DNA from 2 places in the Nocardia sp. NPDC006044 genome. Region 1 is predicted to be linked to the other one. Evidence: riboswitches for the same ligand, from Rfam matches in the RefSeq annotation. Region 1 holds a riboswitch; the other holds the start of a gene.

The links. A riboswitch is a leader RNA that binds a small molecule or an ion and turns the genes downstream of it on or off. The one in region 1 is predicted to bind cobalamin.
Region 2: it holds a riboswitch for cobalamin, as region 1 does, so the genes downstream of both, ACFYO1_RS12175 (methylenetetrahydrofolate reductase) here and metE (5-methyltetrahydropteroyltriglutamate--homocysteine S-methyltransferase) in region 1, are expected to answer to the same signal.

Annotation. Positions count from the first base shown of each region.
Region 1 covers NZ_JBIAID010000001.1:1,177,080-1,181,899, reverse strand. Annotated here, with positions in the region: gene ACFYO1_RS05470 (pyruvate carboxylase) at 1-1,557, opposite strand, end outside; gene ACFYO1_RS05465 (glycosyltransferase) at 1,673-2,545, opposite strand; cobalamin riboswitch at 2,803-3,008, shown strand; gene metE (5-methyltetrahydropteroyltriglutamate--homocysteine S-methyltransferase) at 3,162-4,820, shown strand, end outside.
Region 2 covers NZ_JBIAID010000001.1:2,593,348-2,598,167, reverse strand. Annotated here, with positions in the region: gene ACFYO1_RS12190 (hypothetical protein) at 1-543, opposite strand, end outside; gene ACFYO1_RS12185 (hypothetical protein) at 691-927, shown strand; gene ACFYO1_RS12180 (helix-turn-helix domain-containing protein) at 1,220-2,107, opposite strand; cobalamin riboswitch at 2,339-2,472, shown strand; gene ACFYO1_RS12175 (methylenetetrahydrofolate reductase) at 2,608-3,609, shown strand; gene ACFYO1_RS12170 (NADP-dependent oxidoreductase) at 3,713-4,714, opposite strand; gene ACFYO1_RS12165 (MFS transporter) at 4,786-4,820, opposite strand, start outside.

The DNA of each region.
Region 1 (4,820 bases):
CCGCAACGCCTGCGCGAAGCCGTCCGGCCCGAGCTGCAACAGCCGCTGCCGCGACCCGTCCGGTGGCGGCACCGACAGGTCGATGGCGGGCAGCTTGTCATGCGGATACACCGTCGTCGGCCGCTCCCCATGCGGCTTGTTGACGGTGACATCGGCCAGATACGTCAGGATCTTGGTCCCGCGGTCGGCCGAACCACGCTGGTTGAGCAGCTCGGGTCGCTCGTCGATGAACGAGGTGGTCACCCGTCCGGCCCGGAAGTCCGGATCGTCGAGCACCGCGAGCAGGAACGGAATGTTGGTGGTAACACCGCGAATTCGGAACTCGGCCAGCGCCCGCTGGGCCCGCGACACCGCGGCGGGGAAGTCGCGCCCGCGGCAGGTGAGCTTCACCAGCATCGAGTCGAAGTAGGCGCCGATCTCCGCGCCGAGGTTGGCCCCGCCATCCAGGCGGATGCCCGCGCCGCCCGGCGTGCGGTAGGCGGTGATCCGGCCGGTGTCCGGGCGGAATCCGTTGTTCGGGTCCTCGGTGGTGATCCGGCACTGCATCGCGGCGCCGCGGATGCTGACCGTGTCCTGGCTGAGCCCGAGCTGTTCGAGGGTCTCCCCCGCCGCGATGCGCAGCTGCGACTGCACCAGGTCGACATCGGTGATCTCCTCGGTCACCGTGTGCTCGACCTGGATGCGCGGGTTCATCTCGATGAAGACGTGGTTGCCGCGCTCGTCGAGCAGGAACTCGACGGTGCCCGCGCAGCTGTAGCCGATCTCCTTGGCGAAGGCCACGGCGTCGTTGCAGATGCGTTCGCGCAGTGCGGGATCCAGGTTCGGCGCGGGCGCGAGCTCGATCACCTTCTGGTGGCGCCGCTGCACCGAGCAGTCGCGCTCGAACAGGTGCATCACGTTGCCGTGCTGATCGGCCAGGATCTGCACCTCGATGTGGCGCGGGTTCACCACGGCCTGCTCGAGGAAGACGGTCGGATCGCCGAACGCCGACTCGGCCTCGCGCGACGCGGCCTCGATGGATTCGCGCAGGTGATCGGCGTCGGCGACCCGGCGCATGCCGCGCCCGCCGCCGCCGGCCACCGCCTTGACGAAGATCGGGTAGTCCAGCTCGTGCGACGCGGCGAGCAGCTCGTCCACGTCGGCGGACGGTGCGCTGGAGCGCAGCACCGGCAGCCCGGCCGCCTTGGCCGCCGCGATCGCCCTGGCCTTGTTTCCGGCGAGCTCGAGCACCTCGGCGGACGGGCCGATGAAAGTGATCCCCTCGCGGGCGCAGGCCGCCGCCAGATCCGGATTCTCGGACAGGAAGCCATATCCCGGGTAGACGGCGTCGGCGCCCGCCGACTTGGCCGCGTCGATGATCGCGTCGATCGACAGGTACGCCCGGACCGGGTGCCCCTGCTCGCCGATCTGGTAAGACTCGGCCGCCTTCGTCCGATGGACCGAGTTGCGGTCCTCGTACGGGAACACGGCCACCGTCCCCGCGCCGAGTTCGTAGGCCGCGCGGAAGGCCCTGATGGCGATCTCGCCGCGGTTGGCTACCAAGACTTTCGTGAACATTGGCCTAAGGTACCCGGACCGAGCCCCCGCACAGGCACGGAAGGGGCCTTCGCAAGCATCTTCACAACGAGGTCTAGCAGCGTTGCGAAGATCCGTTCATCCGGCCGTCACATCCTCAGAGCCAGTGCATCGTGTGGTGCCGCAGCCCGCCGCGGAACTGACCCACCGCCAGTCCGATCATCAATCCGCGCTCCTCGGGAACCAATCCACGGGTAAAAGGGAGCCGAATCATCCGTAACATAACTTCCGGAAGATGAATCTCGGGTAAACCATTTCCGGGGAATTCGGCATTCAGCCGCGCCAGACCGATTCCTCTGCTACGCCCCTGCCGGTAGCCGGGCCGGAAACCTTGACGATACCGATAGGCGACGAGCGCCTCGGCGAGATAACCGAGCCGGTACCCCTCCCGGTGCGCGCGCCAGCCGAATTCCAGATCCTCGTTCGCCGCGTAGCTGACATCTTGTCCGCCGAGCTTGCGATAGACCTCGGCGCGGCACGCCATGCTCGTCCCGACGATCACAGGTGCATAAACACCGGGTGGCTGGAATTGGTCGGGCGCCGGGATGTTGGCGACCCGCCGCGGGTGCTCCGCGTTGAGCGAATCGCCCTCGATCGCGGAACATGTGAGGTCGTACCCCTCGTCCAGGAACGCGAGCATGCGGCTTATCCAATTCGGATGCACACGATCGTCGTGATCACAGAACAGCAACGTCTCACCGGTGGCATGCGCGGCTCCGACATTCCGCGCAAATGCGGCACCCGGGGTGCCTGACGCGTCAACATATCTGATCTCGAGCCGATCCCTCGCCGCGAGGCTTTCAATATGAGCCTTGACATTGACAGGCGAGCCGTTGTCGGCTATCAAAACATCGAATTCCCCCCTATAATCTTGACGCGTCAAGGCGTCTAGTTGCACATCCAGGAGATCACGGCTCTCGGCCGTCCCGACGTACGTTGGAATGACGATCGATACCGACCGTTCAGTCACCACATGCACTCCCGCTATCGATTCCCCACGCTGGAGCCCTCCCCCAAGGGTGACAACTTTAGACACAATTCGGAAATTCGGGCTACACCACACTTCCGTGGGCTTCCTCACAGACTTGGACAAACGACCAAACCGCGGTGGGCGGACCGTCGGCCTTCGCCGGCGCTCCGCCCGGCCGCACCACGCGACCCTCGCTCCCCCTATGCTGGTGAGTGCAGCTGGTTCACCGCGCGCGTACGAGATGGAGCCCCGTCGTCGTGTCGCGGAGCCGAGTTCGTCCGCCTCGAAAGGGTGGACGGGCGAGAGGGAACCCGGTGGGAATCCGGGACTGTCCCGCAGCGGTAAGCAGGAACGACCGCCGTCACACGCACTGGGCCTCAGGCCCGGGAAGCGACGGCCAGTAGGTCGGCCGAGAGGCCGGTGCCTGTGAGTCCGAAGACCTGCCAGCCGTGTCGGGTACGCCGTATCCGACGGCCACCGCCTCGTGGATCTGGGCGCGCGGTTCTACCAGTACGTGATGTGTCGGGGCTCTGTTGGCGGAATCTCCTGACATATCTCCGGTAGCCGCGTGTGCCCGTATGGCGACGGCCTACGACACCAGCACTGGAGAGACAACGTGACTGTTGTAAATCAGACACCGTTCACCGCAACGGTTCTCGGGCTACCTAGGGTCGGACCGCGGCGTGAGCTCAAGCGGGCCACCGAGGCCTACTGGGCCGGCAAGATCGACGCCGAGCAGCTCCATACTGTCGCGCGCGACCTGCGCCACGCCCAGCTCACCGAATTACTGGCCGCGGGCCTGGATTCGATCCCGGTCGGCACCTTCTCGTACTACGACCAGGTGCTCGACACCGCCCTGCTGCTCGGCGCGCTGCCGCCGCGGGTGGCCGGGATCGCCGATCCGCTGGACCGGTACTTCGCCGCCGCGCGCGGCAACGAGACGGTCGAACCGCTGGAGATGACCAAGTGGTTCGACACCAACTACCACTACCTGGTCCCGGAGATCGACCAGGACACCGTGTTCGCGCTGAACCCGGAGAAGCTGCTCGGCGAGGTGCGCGAGGCACTGGCGCTCGGCGCGCCGGCTCGTCCGGTGGTGATCGGCCCGATCACCTTCCTGAAGCTGGCCAAGGCCACCGGCGGTGCGCCGCTGGACCGGCTCGCCGAGCTGGTTCCGCTCTACCGCGACCTGCTCCGGCAACTGGCCGAGGCCGGTATCGGCTGGGTGCAGATCGATGAGCCGGTGCTGGTCACCGATCTCACCGACGACGAACTCGCCCTGGTGCGAAGCACTTACACCGAGTTGTCCGCCGCGTCCGAGCGCCCCGCGATCGTGGTGGCCACCTACTTCGGCCACACCGACGCCGCGCTGACCGCGTTGGCGGGCACCGACATCGAGGGCATCGCGCTCGATTTCACCGCGGGCACAACCGTTTCCGACGTGGCCGCGGTGCCCGCGCTGGCGAGCAAGCTGCTGGTGGCGGGCGTGGTGGACGGGCGCAACGTCTGGCGCGCGGACCTCGACGCCGTGCTGTCCACCCTGGGCACGCTGCTGGGTTCGGCTGCGTCGGTGGCGGTTTCGACCTCGTGCTCGCTGCTGCACGTGCCGTACACGCTGGCCGCGGAGACCAAGTTGGACGAACGGCTGCGCTCGTGGCTGGCGTTCGGCACCGAGAAGGTGACCGAGGTCCGGCTGCTGGCCACCGCTCTGGCCGAGGGCACCGACGCGATCGGCGCCGAATTGGCCGACACCCGTGCGGCATTGGCGACCCGGCACAGTGACCCGCGGCTGAACGACGCGCAGGTGCGGGCCAAGCTGGCGGCGCTCGGCCCGGACGCGATCCGGCGCGCGCCCGCCGACGAGCGCCGGGTGTTGCAGCAGGAGCGGCTCCAGCTGCCGCCGCTGCCGACCACCACCATCGGCTCCTACCCGCAGACCTCGGCCATCCGGTTGGCCAGGGCCGCGTTCACCAAGGGCGAGATCGACGAGGCGGAGTACGTCCGCCGGATGCGCGCCGAGGTCGCCGATGTGATTGCGCTGCAAGAGAAGCTGGGCCTGGACGTGCTGGTGCACGGCGAACCCGAGCGCAACGACATGGTGCAGTACTTCGCCGAACAGCTCGACGGCTTCGCCGCCACCGAGCTGGGCTGGGTGCAGTCCTACGGTTCGCGCTGCGTGCGGCCGCCGATCCTGTTCGGCGACGTCAAGCGGCCGACGCCGATGACCGTCGACTGGAGCAGCTACGCCCAGTCGCTCACCGACAAGCCGGTCAAG
Region 2 (4,820 bases), 1.4 Mb from region 1:
GGCCAGCCCGAGCGTGAACAGCGCGATCATGACCACGACCGCGGACGACTGTGGCGATTCCCGGCGCCGCGGCCGCAACCGTCCGCGCTGAGGCTGCCGAGTTCGCCACAGGTCCGGCCGATCCGAGCGCAGCGTCGTGGCGTAGCCGAGCAGGATGCTGCCGGCGACGATCGAACCAGGCATCAGGTAGTTGTTCAGCGGGAACCACGGCGGCACCCCGAACACCCGGATGAGCGGCGCCACCGCGAGCAGCACCACCCCCGAGCCCGACATCAGCACGTACCAGATCCGCAGGGCGCGAAGCTCATTGTGCGTCCGGCGGGCGATCATCATCGGAACATGGCGGGCCGCGAGCAACACCAGCAAGCCCACCATCCCCAAGATGACCGGCCAGAAGGTCGGTGCCATCGACCGCCTGACGAAATCGCTCACCGAGTAGCCGAGCGTCTTCGAATCGATCCCGAAATAGCCGTACCAGGCGCTCGCGTACACCGCCCCGAAGTAGTACAGGACTGGAACCAATACGGCGGCCTGCGATGCCAACGCCCCGGCAATCATCACCGCCGACCGCAACGGTGACGTCTCGGGTTGCCTCGCGACGCTCAACGGCCCCCGCTCGGCTTTATCTCACTCGACGGCGCCAAAGGACGGGGCGCTGCCGAAGGGTCCGTGGTGGGCAGCGGAGGATCGGTGGACACGACCCCGGGTATCGGTATCGGTCTCGGCGACGTCGGTGTCACCGGCTCCGTCGAGACGACAACCGGATTCGACGATGTCACCAGTGGCGGCGTCGAAATGATCAACTTCTGTTTCGTCGTCGCCGGTGTCAGCGGCGACACCCCGGGCGACGGCGTCACCGACGCTTGGTCGGACGCAACGACGACCGATGACGTCGAGGGCGCCCGCGGTGTAGACGATCTGTCCTGATCAGCCGATTCACTGCCGCACGCCGCCCACACCGACGCCCCCAGCACCACCACGCCCAATACAACTGGGCCAGAACGGTTCCGCACGTGCCCCCCTCGAAGTTGCCTGTGCCAAAACAATGCTGACACAAGCACCCCCGGCGCACACTCCCCCAAACGCATGACAAGGGCGCGAGTACGTCCGGCGAACTCGGCGACGCTCCCTGATCGGCGTATCGACCTGACGTCGGCGATCAGTGATTCGGCAGACGGTTTGACCGCCTACGGAACCGGGCGAGATCCGGGGCGGCCGCTCAGAGTCGCGCGGCTGCCGCGATCATCAGGGCGCGTGATCGTTCCGGTGTTTCGGCTTGCACCGCAACCTGATCCATCACGTCGCGGTAGACCTCGAGGTCGTCGCTGCGGTCCAGGTAGAAGGCACTGGTCAGTTGCTCGAGGTAGACGATGTCGGGGAGTTCCTGTTCGGCGAAGCGGAGCAGGGTGAACGAGCTGCCCGCGGCCGCGTGGACGCCTGCGGAGAAGGGCAGCACCTGGATTGTCACTCCTTGCTTGTGCGAGACCTTTACCAGGTGCTCGATCTGCTCGCGCAGTACCTTCCGGCCGCCGATCGGCCGGTGCAGCACGGCCTCGTCCAGCACCGCCCACAATCTAGGCCCGTCCGGCAGGTCGAGGATCTCCTGGCGCTTCGCGCGCAGCTCCACCCGGCGCGCCGCCTCGGCGTTCTGCTGACTGACCTCGATCACCGCGTGGGTGTAGTCCTCGGTTTGCAGCAGACCCGGAACCAGTTGTCCCTCAAAGGTTCTGATCGACTGGGCGGCGCCCTCGAGGCCGAGATAGGTCTCGAACCAGGGTGGCAGCAGATCGCTGTAGCGGTGCCACCAGCCGGGCTGATTCGCCTTGCGCGCCAAGTCCAGGAACATCTCGCGCTCGTCCGGATCGGTGACGCCGTAGAGCGTCAGCAGATCCCGGATATCGCGATCCTTGTAACCGGTCCGGCCGAGTTCGAGCCTGCTGATCTTGGCGTGCGAACCACGGATGTGATTGCCGGCCGCGACCGGCGTGATGCCTTTGGCTTCGCGCAGCTTGCGCAGTTGACCACCGATTGCGATCCGCAGCGCGGTCGGACCGCGCTCGGCGACCCGCGCGTCGATCCCGGTGATCCGGACCGGTTCCGCGACCATGACCTCTACCCCGCTTCTCGACGACTAGCAGCGGTATCGCGCCCATTTCCGTCTCGCACCACACCGCGTCGGTTAGATGATATCCTGCGCTCCGCAAACCGACCCGCGGTTTGATTCCGCGGCGCGTCACCGCGCCGCGACGACCCCTCATCCTTGGTGATCCCAGAGGACTTCGCTATATTCGCGAGTGCAACTGGTTCGCCGGAGGCGGAGTCGAGGAGCCCCTGATCCGCGCGATGGCGTCGAATCGGTCTCGCGCGTCAGCGTGTGGCCGGTGAGAGGAACTCGGTGAAACTCCGGGACCGCACCCGAGCTCGGGTCGGTGCCCATGAGCCCGCAGACCTGCCGATTGTGCCGGGTACACCGTATCCGGCGGTCGTCGCCTCGTGGATCGAGCGCGACGCCGAGCAGACCCGGGCACGGGATCGATGCTTCATGGGGCTCCTCGGTGTCGACTCGTTATCGGCGGCGGCCACTGGCCGCTGACCTGGAGTTCATCCATGCATTCCATCCCCGGACGTGACCGTTCGAATCACGGGCTCCCTACTCACCTCACACCGGCAGTCTCCGGCGTCCCGTCGGTCGTCGACAGCCTGCGCATCCATTCGGGGGCGCGGGTGCCGTTCTCGGTGGAGTTCAATCCGCCGCGCGACACCGCCGGCGAGGCTCGGCTCTGGCGCACGGTGCGGGAGTTCGAGCGCATGCATCCGGCGTTCGTCTCGATGACCTACGGCGCGGGTGGTTCGACCAAGGACCGCACCGCCCGGATCACCGGACAGCTAGCTCAGCAGACCACGTTGCTGCCGGTCGCGCACCTGACGGCGGTCGGGCACAGCATCGCCGAGTTGCGCGCGCTGGTCGGCTCCTACGCCGACTGCGGCATCCGCAACATTCTGGTATTGCGCGGTGACCCGCCCGGCGATCCGCTCGGCGAATGGCACAGGCACCCCGAGGGGGTCGAGTACGCCGAGGAATTGGTGCGCATCGTGCGGGATCTCGGCGACTTCAACGTCGGCGTCGCGTCGTTCCCGCAGGGGCACCATCAGTCCCCCGACCTGCCCACCGATGCGCAGTTCCTGGCCGCGAAACTCCGTGCCGGAGCGGACTATTCGATCACCCAGATGTTCTTCGAGGTGGATCACTATCTGCGCCTTCGCGATCGCGTCGCCGCCGCCGACGCCGAGCAAGGCGCGAAACCGATCATCCCGGAACTGATGCCCATCACCTCCCTGCGCACCATCGCGCGCGCCGAGGAACTCAGCGGCCGCGCCTTGCCCGAGTCGATCATGCGGCGGCTGCGCGCCGCGGCGGGCACCGGCGCCGAGGAGAACCGCGCCGCAGTGCGTGCGGCCGGCATCGAGATCGCCACCGAGATGGCCCAGCGCCTCATCGACGAGGGGGCGCCGTGCCTGCATTTCATCACGCTCAATTTCGCCAAGGCGACCACCGAGGTGCTCACCAACCTCGGTTACGAGGTCACCGCCGCGCCGCTCAGCGCCTGATGCCGCGGCCGGGCGGTGGCCTCGCTCGGTCGAGTCGCCGCTGATGTTCGATCACCCGCGTGGGTTGCTCGCGTGGGTGATCGAACGGGGCCGGCATACGTGTTCAGACAGCCAGCAACAACTTGCCGGTGTTCGCACCGGTGAACAGCATCTCGAGGGTCGTGCCGAATCGCTCGACTCCGCCCTCGACGACATGCTCGCGCGGCTTGATCTTGCCCTCGGCCAGCCATTTCGAGATCTGCGCGATGGCTTCTCCGTAGCGGTCCGCGTAGTCGAACACGACGAACCCCGTCATGGACGCCCGGAACACCAGCAACGACATGTAGCGGGACGGTCCCGGCGGTGGCTTGGCCGCGTTGTACGACGCGATCGCGCCGCTGATGACGATCCGGGCGCCCCGGCGCAGGTTGGCCAGCGCGGCATCGAGTATCTCCCCGCCGACATTGTCGAAGAAGACATCGACACCGCCGGGCGCGAGTTCGCGCAGCCGCCGCAGCACATTCTCGCTGCGGTAATCGATCGCCAGGTCGAAACCGAACTCCTCGGTCAGCATCCGGCACTTCTCCGGACCACCCGCGATGCCGATCACCGTGGCGCCCAACGCCTTTGCGATCTGCCCGGCGACACTGCCCACCGCGCCGGCCGCCGCGGAGATCAGCACAGTATCCCCCGCCTGTACCTTCCCGATCTCGATCAGGCCGAAATACGCTGTCATGCCGGTGATTCCGAGCGCACCGAGCCAGGTTGCCGCCGACGCGACCTCGAGATCGACCCGCTCCACGCCGCTGCCGTCGCTGATCGCGTACTCGGTGACACCGAAGGTCCCACTGACCGTCTCGCCCACCGCGAAATCAGGATGGTTGGACTCGACCACGGTGCCGATATCCATCGACCGCATGACCTCGCCGATCCCGACCGGCGGCAGATACGACCGCACATCGTTGAGCCAGCCGCGCATCGCCGGATCGATGGAGATCAACTCCACCTTCACCAGGATCTCGCCCGCCCCCACTTCCGGCAGCTCCTCGGTAACCACATCCCACGTCTCCGCATCAGGCAGCCCCTGCGGCCGCTTCGCCAGCCGCACCTGTCGGGTCGTCGTCACAAACGCTCCTTCGCCGAACGGAAATGAAGCCCACTGTAGTGGTCCCCACCCCGACGATTCGGCCGCGCTGCTCAGTGAGAATTCGGGCCGCTACGACGCGCCTGCG